2 regions of the Arthrobacter sp. Soil761 genome follow, and region 2 is predicted to be linked to the other one. Evidence: riboswitches for the same ligand, from Rfam matches in the RefSeq annotation. Region 2 holds a riboswitch; the other holds the start of a gene.
What was found. A riboswitch is a leader RNA that binds a small molecule or an ion and turns the genes downstream of it on or off. The one in region 2 is predicted to bind S-adenosylmethionine.
Positions count from the first base shown of each region.

Region 1: linked by a shared signal. The riboswitch ahead of ASG79_RS13820 (DUF1737 domain-containing protein) and the one ahead of ASG79_RS01940 (aminotransferase class V-fold PLP-dependent enzyme) in region 2 are both predicted to bind S-adenosylmethionine.

Region 1 is NZ_LMSF01000023.1:364,274-369,145, reverse strand. It holds gene ASG79_RS13835 (glutamate--cysteine ligase) at 1-153, shown strand, start outside; gene ASG79_RS13830 (O-succinylhomoserine sulfhydrylase) at 290-1,498, opposite strand; gene ASG79_RS13825 (rhodanese-like domain-containing protein) at 1,499-1,909, opposite strand; gene ASG79_RS13820 (DUF1737 domain-containing protein) at 1,906-2,181, opposite strand; SAM riboswitch class IV at 2,195-2,310, opposite strand; partial or broken gene opgC (OpgC domain-containing protein) at 2,536-4,872, shown strand, end outside.
Region 2 is NZ_LMSF01000001.1:412,794-417,665, reverse strand. It holds gene ASG79_RS01945 (class I SAM-dependent methyltransferase) at 1-402, opposite strand, end outside; gene ASG79_RS01940 (aminotransferase class V-fold PLP-dependent enzyme) at 505-1,923, opposite strand; SAM riboswitch class IV at 1,960-2,073, opposite strand; gene hisN (histidinol-phosphatase) at 2,226-3,038, opposite strand; gene rsgA (ribosome small subunit-dependent GTPase A) at 3,083-4,198, opposite strand; gene aroA (3-phosphoshikimate 1-carboxyvinyltransferase) at 4,182-4,872, opposite strand, start outside.

The DNA of each region.
Region 1 (4,872 bases), on a different contig from region 2:
CGCGCCCGGGACAAGGCGCTGGCGGGACCGCCCCCGGAGGACATGGGGTTCGGCGCCGTGGTGCGGCAGGCCGTCAACGTGACCATGCGGGATGCCCTGGATCTAGCTGACGTGGAGGGCACGCCCGAACTGCTGCGGGTCCGCCAGAGCTGACCTTCGATGCGCATATCCATTCCCGACGCGCAGATTCCTCCTCGCGGCCCATATTTGGTGCGCGCCAGGGAATCTGCGCATCGAGAGTGAGGAAGCGCGTCGCCCGGACCCAGAGGAGCTAGGGCTTCCCGCGCGGCTAGATCTGCTTGAGTGCCTGTTCCAGGTCGCGGAGGAGGTCCTCCGGGTCCTCGAGCCCTACCGAGAGCCGCACCACGCCGTCACTGAGCCCAATGGCGGCGCGCCCTTCCGGCCCCATGGCGCGGTGCGTGGTGGTGGCGGGGTGCGTGATCAGGGACTTCGAATCACCAAGGTTGTTGGAGATGTCGATGATGCGCAGCCCGTCCAGCAGTGCGAAGGCCGCTTCCTTGCCGGAGCGCCCGCCGGAGGGAGCCAGCTCAAGCGTGAGGACCGTACCGCCGGCGCTCATCTGCCGTGCCGCCAGGTCGTACTGCGGGTGGGACTTGAGCAGCGGGTACTTCACCCAGCTCACGGCGGGCTGTTCTTCCAGCCACTCTGCGAGCCGGAGCGCCGTGGCGGAGGAATGGTTCACGCGCAGGCTCATGGTCTCCAGGCCCTTGGTCAGGACCCAGGCGTTGAACGCCGAGAGTGCGGGCCCGGTGTGGCGCATGAGCTGTTTCACGGGGCCGTCGATGAACTCCTTGGTGCCCAGGATGGCGCCGCCCATGACCCTGCCCTGGCCGTCGATGTGCTTGGTGCCGGAGTAGACGATGACGTCGGCGCCCAGGTCACCGCAGCGCTGCAGCAGGGGAGTGGCGAAGACGTTGTCCGCCACCACCTTGGCGCCGGCGGCATGCGCAAGTTCGCTGACCGCGGCGATGTCCACGATCTCCTGCATCGGGTTGGACGGGGATTCGAAGAAGACGGCGGTGGTGGGCTTGGAGAGGGCCTCGCGCCACTGGTCCAGGTCCGGCCCGTCCACGAAGACGGTCTCCACGCCCCACCGGGGAAGGATCTCGTTCAAAATCACGAAGCACGAACCGAACAGCGACCGGGCGGCCACCACCCGGTCGCCGGCAGCCAGCAGGGCACCAAGCGCGGTGAACACCGCGGACATGCCCGACGCCGTCGCGAAGCAGGCTTCGGTGCCTTCCAGCAGCCGGAGCCGCTCCTGGAAGGTGGCCACGGACGGGTTGCCGTAGCGGGAGTAGACAAAGCGTTCGTCCTCGCCGGTGAAGGCGCGTTCAGCTGCTGCCGCGGATTCGTAGACGAAGCCGGAGTTCAGGAAAATGGCCTCGGACGTTTCCTGGAAGTTGGTGCGGTCCAGCCCGCCACGGACAGCCTGGGTGTCGGGGTTCCAGCCGGGGGCGTCTTGGTTGAAGGTCACTTAGTTCTTTCCGAGGTTGGTGGGAAGGCCGCGGTTTTTCCAGCCGTTGACGGTGCGTTCGCCATAGCGGTCCGGCTCGCCTTCAAAGCCCTCCAGCACGTTGTAGGAGGTGAAGCCGGCCCGGGTGGCCGCGATGGCTGCCGCGATGGACCGCTGGCCGGAGCGGCACAGGAACACCAGTTCGGTTGAACGGTCCTCGGGCGCCTGCTGGCTGAGGTCGTTGATGAAGTCGGGGTTGGGGATGCCGCCGGGGAAGGTCCACTGGATGAAGAGGGGGTCGTTGTCCGTGGCCTTGGTGTCCGGAATGCCGATGTGGGCCCATTCGCCCTCGGTGCGGACGTCCACCAGGATGGCGCCCTGTTCCAGCTTCTCCCATGCTTCCTGGGGCGTGAGGTCTCCCGCGTAGCTCATGCGTGGCCCTCGCCGTCGAACTCGCCTTCAAATTCGGCGTCCAGTTCATCCACTGCGGTGGCAACCGCGGCATCGGCCGAGGCGATTGCCGCCGGAAGGACCACTGCCTGCGCCACGATCACGCTGGTGCCGTTGAAGGTGGCTGCCGGGCTGCCGTGCAGCACATAGCCGTCGGCCAGGGCCGTGGAGATCCGCTCGCAGAATGAACGGTCATCCGGGCCGGTGATCAGGCGGTAGGACAATTTTTCGTCGGGGGCAGGTGCGTCAGACACGACGGATCTCCTTCTTTCACGCTTGCAGCTCGAATCGGTCGATATGCCGAGTATTCACCTGAGGCACCCCGCCGCGAAAGGGAGGGTTGCCGACCGGCCAGTCAGGGCTTCACACCGGTACTCATTACTCCCCAAAAACGTAACATCTGCCGCGCCAAGCCGCACCGCCGCCGTCGTCATGTTCCGTAATTGAGCAGCGCTGAAGGGAGGCGCGGGGTTGAAGGAAAGCGCGACGGCGGACATCGCCGCAGGTGGGCGGCCCGCCACGTGCCGCCCGGGGCCGCGGGGCCGATAAAGTTCTTACCGGGGCGCCGCCCCGTCGTCACAGCAATGAGCACCGGGGGTCCTGTCAGCATGCGGGCAAACACATCGCGCCACCAGGCCGCCATTTGCGGGACCCGCCGGCCGTCCATCGGTGCGTTCCTGGCCGCGGCCATCGTCAGCCTCCTTGCCCTGCTGGCGGCTGCGCCGGCGCATGCGGCGGACGCTGCGCCGGAGAAGGGAAAGCCCTGGCTGGGCGCGGTGCTCGAGTGGGGCGAGGACACCGCCGCAGGCTTCAGCGGCCGGCTTGGTGCCAGTCCGGCCGTCTTCGGCCACGACATCACCATCCCCTACCGCGATTCGGAACGGAACGACCTTGACGGCTTCCTTCAGCAGGCCGCGTCCCTAGGCGCCCACGCCCTGCTCACGGTGAAGCCGTCAGTGCCCCTGGGCCAGCTCGGCACCGCGGAAGCGGAAGCATTCGCAGCGCAGGTGCGCGACCTTACGTCCGGGTTCAAGGGGCAGCTGCTGATCCGGTTCGCCCCGGACATGAATGCAAGCTGGGTGGCCTGGGGCCAGCAGCCCGCCGCGTACCGGCAGGCCTTCAGGGCTGTGGCGGCAGCGTTCAAGAAGTACGACGGCGGCCGGGCCACCTTGGTGTGGGCGCCTTACCTGGGCAAGGACTACCCCTTTGACCGCAACCGGGATGCCCCGCAGCCCGGAACCGAAGGCTTTTCCCTCCTGGACACGAACGGCGACGGGGCCTGGAACTCAAGCGACAGCGCCTACGCCCCTTACTACCCGGGCGACGACGCAGTGGACTGGGCGGGGCTGGCCGCCTATCACGACGACACGGCCGGCGGCCCCGCCGTCAACTCCCAGCCGAGGGCCGGCGAGCTCCAGGACATGCTGACGGCCTCCGGCGGCGAAAACTTCTACGGCACCTATTCCGAGGGGCGCAACAAGCCGTTCCTCCTCCAGACCTCTGCTTTCTACAGCCCCGCGTCCGGCGGCGCGCAGGAGGCGGACATCAAGGCGGGCTGGTGGGACCAGGTGGTGGGAACTGCCACTTCCCCACCTTTTGCCGGGACGGCCGCCGTTGTCTGGGACGAGCGCACCAGCACCAGGGATACCGGCGTGGCGAGCATCAGCTGGCTGCTCACGGGACAGGCGGGCATCGCCAAAGCGGCCCTGGACAGGCTGAAGGCATCGCCAATGGTCACCGGGCCGGTCACCGACGTGGCATCCGGGAGCACCTACGTCCGGGCCAACACGCTCTCCGGGGCTGCCGCCTGGACTGTTGCCGCCGCCATGGCCATCCTCCTGGTGGCCCTGTGGCAGATACCCCGCCGGATCAACGCAGCCACGGCCTGGGGCTACCAGGATCCCTCCGCCAGGGACTCGCGCATCGATCTGCTGCGCGGGATGGCCATCGTCTTTGTGGTGGTGAACCACCTGGGCATGGCATCGCTGTTCCAGCTGCTCACCCAGGAGGCCGTGGGCTTCGTGTAGGGTGCGGAACTGTTCGTCCTGTTCTCCGGACTGGTGGTGGGCATGGTGTACGGACCCAAGGCCAGGGAGGACTTCGGGCAGGTGGTCGACCTCACGACCCGCCGCGCCGGCAAGCTCTACCTGACGGCGCTGGCCGTGCTGATCGGCGTCTTCCTTCTGTCCCTGCTCCCGTTCTTCCACACCGAGGCCCTGACCACGTTCGTGGACCAGGGGACCGGTGGCGCCGGGCACAACGGGGCCGGCCGGACCTACGACCTCTATGCGGGCATGTCATCGCTGTTCCAGTTCCCCGTGCCGCCCCAGGTGCTTCCGGCCATCGTGCTGCTGCAGTTCGGTCCCTGGCAGTTCAATGTCATGGGGCTCTATGTGGTGCTGTTGCTGGTCAGCCCGCTGATCCTCGCGGCGCTGAACCGCGGAAAGGCCATCTGGGTCGTGGCGGTGTCGGTTGCCGTGTATGCGGCAGGTGCCATGACCAGGTTCCGGATCCTGCCCTCGCAGTTTGAGGACTCCTTCCCGCTGCTGGTGTGGCAGGTGCTTTTCGTGCTTGGGCTGGTTGCGGGCTACCATCGGCGCAGCATCACAGCGTGGCTGTCGCGCCACACGTGGGTGGTGGTTGCCTGCACCACGGCAGCATTCGCTTTAGCCTTCCTGTCCTGGGGCAACCCCTACCTGGCCAACGCCTATGACGTCCGACTGGCGCTTCTGCCGGATGCGTCCTACCGGGCAATGTATGACGCCTTCTTCGGCCGGACATACCTGGCCCCGGGCCGGCTGCTCAACGTCCTGGTCCTTGTGGTGGCTGCGTACGCATTCCTCGGTGCTTACTGGAAACCGGTGGACCGGGCCCTGGGCTGGTTCCTGGTCCCGCTGGGCCGGGCCACGCTGTACGTCTTCATCATGCACGTGGTGCTGATCGCC
Region 2 (4,872 bases):
GCGCAGCACGCGGGCCAGTTCGGTGCTTGCCGCCAGGGCGTCGCACCAGTGCCACGCCTGGGCTACGGTGACGACGTCGAAGCTGGCGTCGGGCAGGCCTGTCGCCTCGGCAGTCCCCGGCATCGCCGTGGCAGCCGGGTAGTGTTCCGTGAGCTGGGCGAGCATGTCCGCCGAGGGGTCCACGGCCGTGACGTCCAGCCCCATGTCCAGCAGCAGCGCGGTGAACTTTCCGGTACCGGCACCCACGTCGAGGGCTTCATGGGCGTCGGCGGGCACCAGCCACCGGGCTGACTCCTCAGGGTAGCCGGGCCGGACGCGCTGGTAGTGCCTGCCGCCGTCCTGGAAGCTCTGGCCCAGTTCCCTGCGCCGCCCGTGATCAAGCTTGGGGCCACCCCGAACCACGCGTGGCCTCCTTCAGCTGACGTCCTGCGGTACCTTTCGAATTTACCGCATTCCCCTGACACACGGTCAGCCGGCTGAAACAGGAGTGGCCGGTCTCCCGCGTCAGTCGTCGATGCAGGGCGCTGCGCCGGCTGTTCCAGGGGTGTTGGGCGCCCAGTGCGGGTAGGTGCGGGTGTCGTTGGCAGGGACCCAGCGGCCTGCGTCCACCACGTAGTCCCAGCCCAGCCCGTTGCTCCGGAGCGCCTGGATGCCGGCCAGCAGGCGCTCGGCATCTTCCAGGCGCGAACCGACGCCGAAGCTGGCGCGGAGGGAACCGGACGGCAGGCCCAGGCGCTTCAGCAGGGGATGGGCGCAGAAGCGCCCGTCACGCAGGCCCACGCCATGCTCTGCCGAAAGGTACGCCGCCACCAGTCCTGCGTCGTAACCCTCGACGGAGAAGTTGACCACCCCGATGGTGTCCGTTTCGGGGTTGGTGTCCTTGAAGATCTGGTGAACCGTGACGCCGTCGATCCGCTGGAGTCCCTCCACCAGGAAGGAGCGGATGGCGGACTCGTGGGCGTGCCAGCGTTCCTGGTCCAGGCCGGCAATGACCTGGCTGGCGCGGGCCAGCGTGGCGGCCCCCAGGACGTTCGGCGAGCCCCCCTCATGGCGGGCCGGGCCGGTGGCCCAGCTGACGCCGTCGAGCCTGGCTTCCTTGACGGCGCCGCCCCCGGCGAGGTGCGGGACGCCGGCGTCCAGCCAGTCCGGGCGTCCCACCAGGACGCCGGCGCCGAAGGGCGCATACAGCTTGTGGCCGGAGAAGGCGAGGTAGTCGACGTCATCCGCGCTGATGTCTATGCGGCGGTGCGGCGCGAGCTGGGCCGCATCCACCACGATCCGTGCGCCATGTTCGTGGGCCAGCGCGGCCAGCGCCCGGATGGGGAGGATTTCGCCGGTCACGTTGGAGGCCCCGGTGACCGCGACCAGGCTGACACCGCCCTGTCCAAGCTCGGCACGTACGGCCTCAAGGGTGCCGGTGATGGTGTCGGCGGCGACGATGCTGCGGTGCGGGACGCCCTGCCACGGCAGGAGATTGGCGTGGTGTTCGATGTCCAGGTACAGCACTTCGCCGTGGTGGCGGCCATCGGTCACGGGAAGGCAGCCGGCCAGCAGGTTCAGCGAATCCGTCGTGTTGCGGGTGAAGATGACCGAATCATCCGGGCGGCCGCCCACGAAATCCCTGACGATGCTGCGCGCGTTCTCGTACACGGAGGTGCTGATCTGGGATGCGTATCCTGCCCCGCGGTGGACGCTGGCGTAGTAGGGGAGGATCTCATTCAGGTAAGCGGACACTACGGACAGTGCCGGGGCGGAGGCGCCGTAATCGAGGTTGGCGTACCGCACGTGGCCGCCCGAAATCAGGGGCGCCTGGATTTCGGCGCCGGTGACGGCAGCGAGCGGCCGGCCGGCTGCGGCGTGGCGTGCATGGGGGACGGCAGCTTGGGCAATGACGGGCTGGGGGGAGACGGTGGCAGTTGTCACAGAGACCTCACTTGGTACAGGACTCCGGCATAGTGGAATCCGCGCTTGCCGCATCCGCTCCGGACCGGCCTGGTCGTCACCCGGGGCACCCCACCGCGAATGGAGGGTTGCCGGCCAGCAAACCGGGGTTTTGCGCTGGCACTCGTGACCTGCATAAAAGCGTAGGACATGGGGCGGCCAGGACTGAAGCCGCGGCAATTGTTAAGGGCTTTGTTACGCGCCGCCGAATAAACGACGCCGGGCACCTGCCTTGGGAGGTGTCCGGCGTCGCATTATTCGTTCAAACGTGGAAAGCGCGTGAGTTACAGCAGATCGTCCAGGTACGGGTTCAATCGGTGCAGGACCTCCGAGTGCAGGATTGAGTTCGTGGCCAGGGCGTTCCCGCCGAACGGGCCGTCCTCGCCTTCCAGGGATGTGAACCGGCCGCCGGCCTCCACCACGATCGGCACCAGGGCAGCCATGTCATAGAGGTTCAGCTCGGGTTCGCAGGCGATGTCCACGGAGCCCTCGGCCACCATGCAATACGACCAGAAATCCCCGTAGGCCCGGGTCCGCCAAACGTCCTCGGTAAGGCCGAGGAACTCGTCAAGGTTTCCGCGTTCCTTCCACCCGCCCAGGCTGGAGTAGGAGAGGGAGGCGTCGGAAAGCTTCGACACGTTGGACACGCGGAGGCGGGTGGCGGCGGCAAGGGACCTGCCCATGTACGCGCCCATGCCTTTCGCCGCCCACCAGCGCTTGCCCAGGGCCGGGGCGCTGACGACGCCTACCACCGGTTCGCCCTCATCCACGAGGGCGATCAGCGTGGCCCATACGGGAACGCCGCGGACAAAGTTTTTGGTTCCGTCAATGGGGTCGATGATCCAGCGCCGGGAACCGTGGCCGGTGCTGCCGAATTCCTCGCCCAGGACGGCGTCGCGGGGGCGTGAACGGGAGAGCTGGCCCCGGATGGCTTCCTCGGCGGCCTTGTCCGCGTCGGTGACCGGCGTCAGGTCCGGCTTGGTCTCAACGTGGAGGTCCAGGGCCTTGAAGCGGCTCATGGTCTGGTCATCCACGGAGTCGGCCAGGACATGGGCCAGGCGCAGGTCATCGTTGTAGCTCGAAGCGGGTTGGATCATGGTTCCAAACTACCGTCTGTGGACGGTTCTGCCGGGAGAACGCGTCAGTTGACGCTGCCGAGCTCCTTGGTTTCCTGTGCTTCCATCCTCGGGTCCGTGCCAAGCAGGCGCCGCAGCGAGGCCAGCCGGGCCGCGCCGGTGGGACCTGCGTGTCCGCCTGCCACCCAGTCGTCGAGGCCGCAGTTCACTGCGGTTGCGGTGTGCTTGCAGCCCCGTTCGCAGTTCTCGATGCCGGGGGAGAGGTCCGGGAAGGAGCGCAGGATGCGGTCAGGGTCCACGTGCGCCAGGCCAAAGGAACGGATGCCGGGGGTATCGATGATCCAGCTGCCGGGAGGCGCGTCCGCCAACCGCAAGGCAAGGGCCGACGACGACGTGTGGCGGCCGCGCCCGGTCACGGCATTCACGCCGCCGGTGGCCCGCTCGGCGCCGGTCAGGGCGTTCACCATGGTGGACTTGCCGACGCCGGAGTGCCCCAGCATAACGGTGACCTTGCCATCGAGATGGTCCCGCAGCGCCGCCACTGCGGCGCTGTCCAGCCGCGCCGAGAGCCCGTCATCGGACCGGGCATCGATTCCCGACGCCTGCGCATCCGCCGTCTTGCTGATGATCACCGGGAAGTCCAGGTGCGTGTAGTTGGAAAGCAGGTCCGCGGGGTCTTTGACGTCGGCCTTGGTGACCAGCAGGATGGGTTCGATTCCGGCGTCGTATGCGGCCACGAGCGCGCGGTCGATGAACCCCGTGCGGGGTTCCGGGTTGGCGGCAGCCACCACGATCACCAGTTGGTCGGCGTTGGCCACCACCGCGCGCTCAACGGGGTCGGTGTCGTCGGCGCTGCGGCGCAGGAGGGTGTGGCGGTCCTGGATCTTCACCAGCCGGGCAAGCGTGTCCGGCGCGCCGGAGACGTCCCCCACGAGCGAGACGAAGTCGCCTGCCACAACGGGCGAGCGCCGAAGTTCCCGGGCGCGCGCGGCAATGACAACGCGCTCATTCTCCGAGTCCTCGTCCACTACCGCGGTGTACCGCCCGCGGTCCACCGTGATGATCCGTCCGGTCACGGCGTCGTCGTGGCTGGGGCGGTCTTTGGTGCGCGGCCGGGAGCCCTTCTTGCTGGGACGGATCCGAACGTCCGATTCGTCCCAGGAATCAGTGCTCCGCGCCACTGCCGCGCCCTTCCGGTCCGGCGGCGGACCCTTCTCCCTGGGCCAGCATGCCGGCCCACAGCTGCGGGAAATCCGGCATGGTCTTGGCCGTGGTGCCGATGTCCTCCACCTGTACGCCTTCGACGGCGAGTCCCAGGATTGCGCCGGCCGTGGCCATGCGGTGGTCGGCGTAGCTGTGGACGACGCCGGCGTGCAGCCGGGCGGGCCGGATCACCAGGCCGTCGCTGGTTTCCTCGGCGTCGCCGCCCAGCCGGTTGATCTCCGATACCAGGGCCGCGAGCCTGTCCGTCTCGTGTCCCCTCAGGTGGGCGATGCCGCTGAGGCGGGAAGGCCCCGTGGCAAGGGCACACAGGGCCGCGACCGTGGGAGCCAGTTCACTGGTGTCCGCGAAGTTGCCGCCCTTGATCTCCGGGCCGCCGGTGACGGTCAGGACACCGTCAGCCAGGGTGACCGAGGCGCCCATGCTGGCCAGGATTCCGCGCCACAGGTCCCCCACCTGCTGCGTTTCAGCAGGCCAGTTGGGAATCCGTACGGTGCCCCGCGTGGCCAGGGCCGCGGCCAGGAAGGGCCCGGCGTTGGAAAGGTCCTGTTCAATCCGCTGGTCGAAGGCGCGGATGGGTCCCGGCGCCACCACCCAGTGGTTGGGGACGGAGTCGTCCACTGAAACGCCGGCA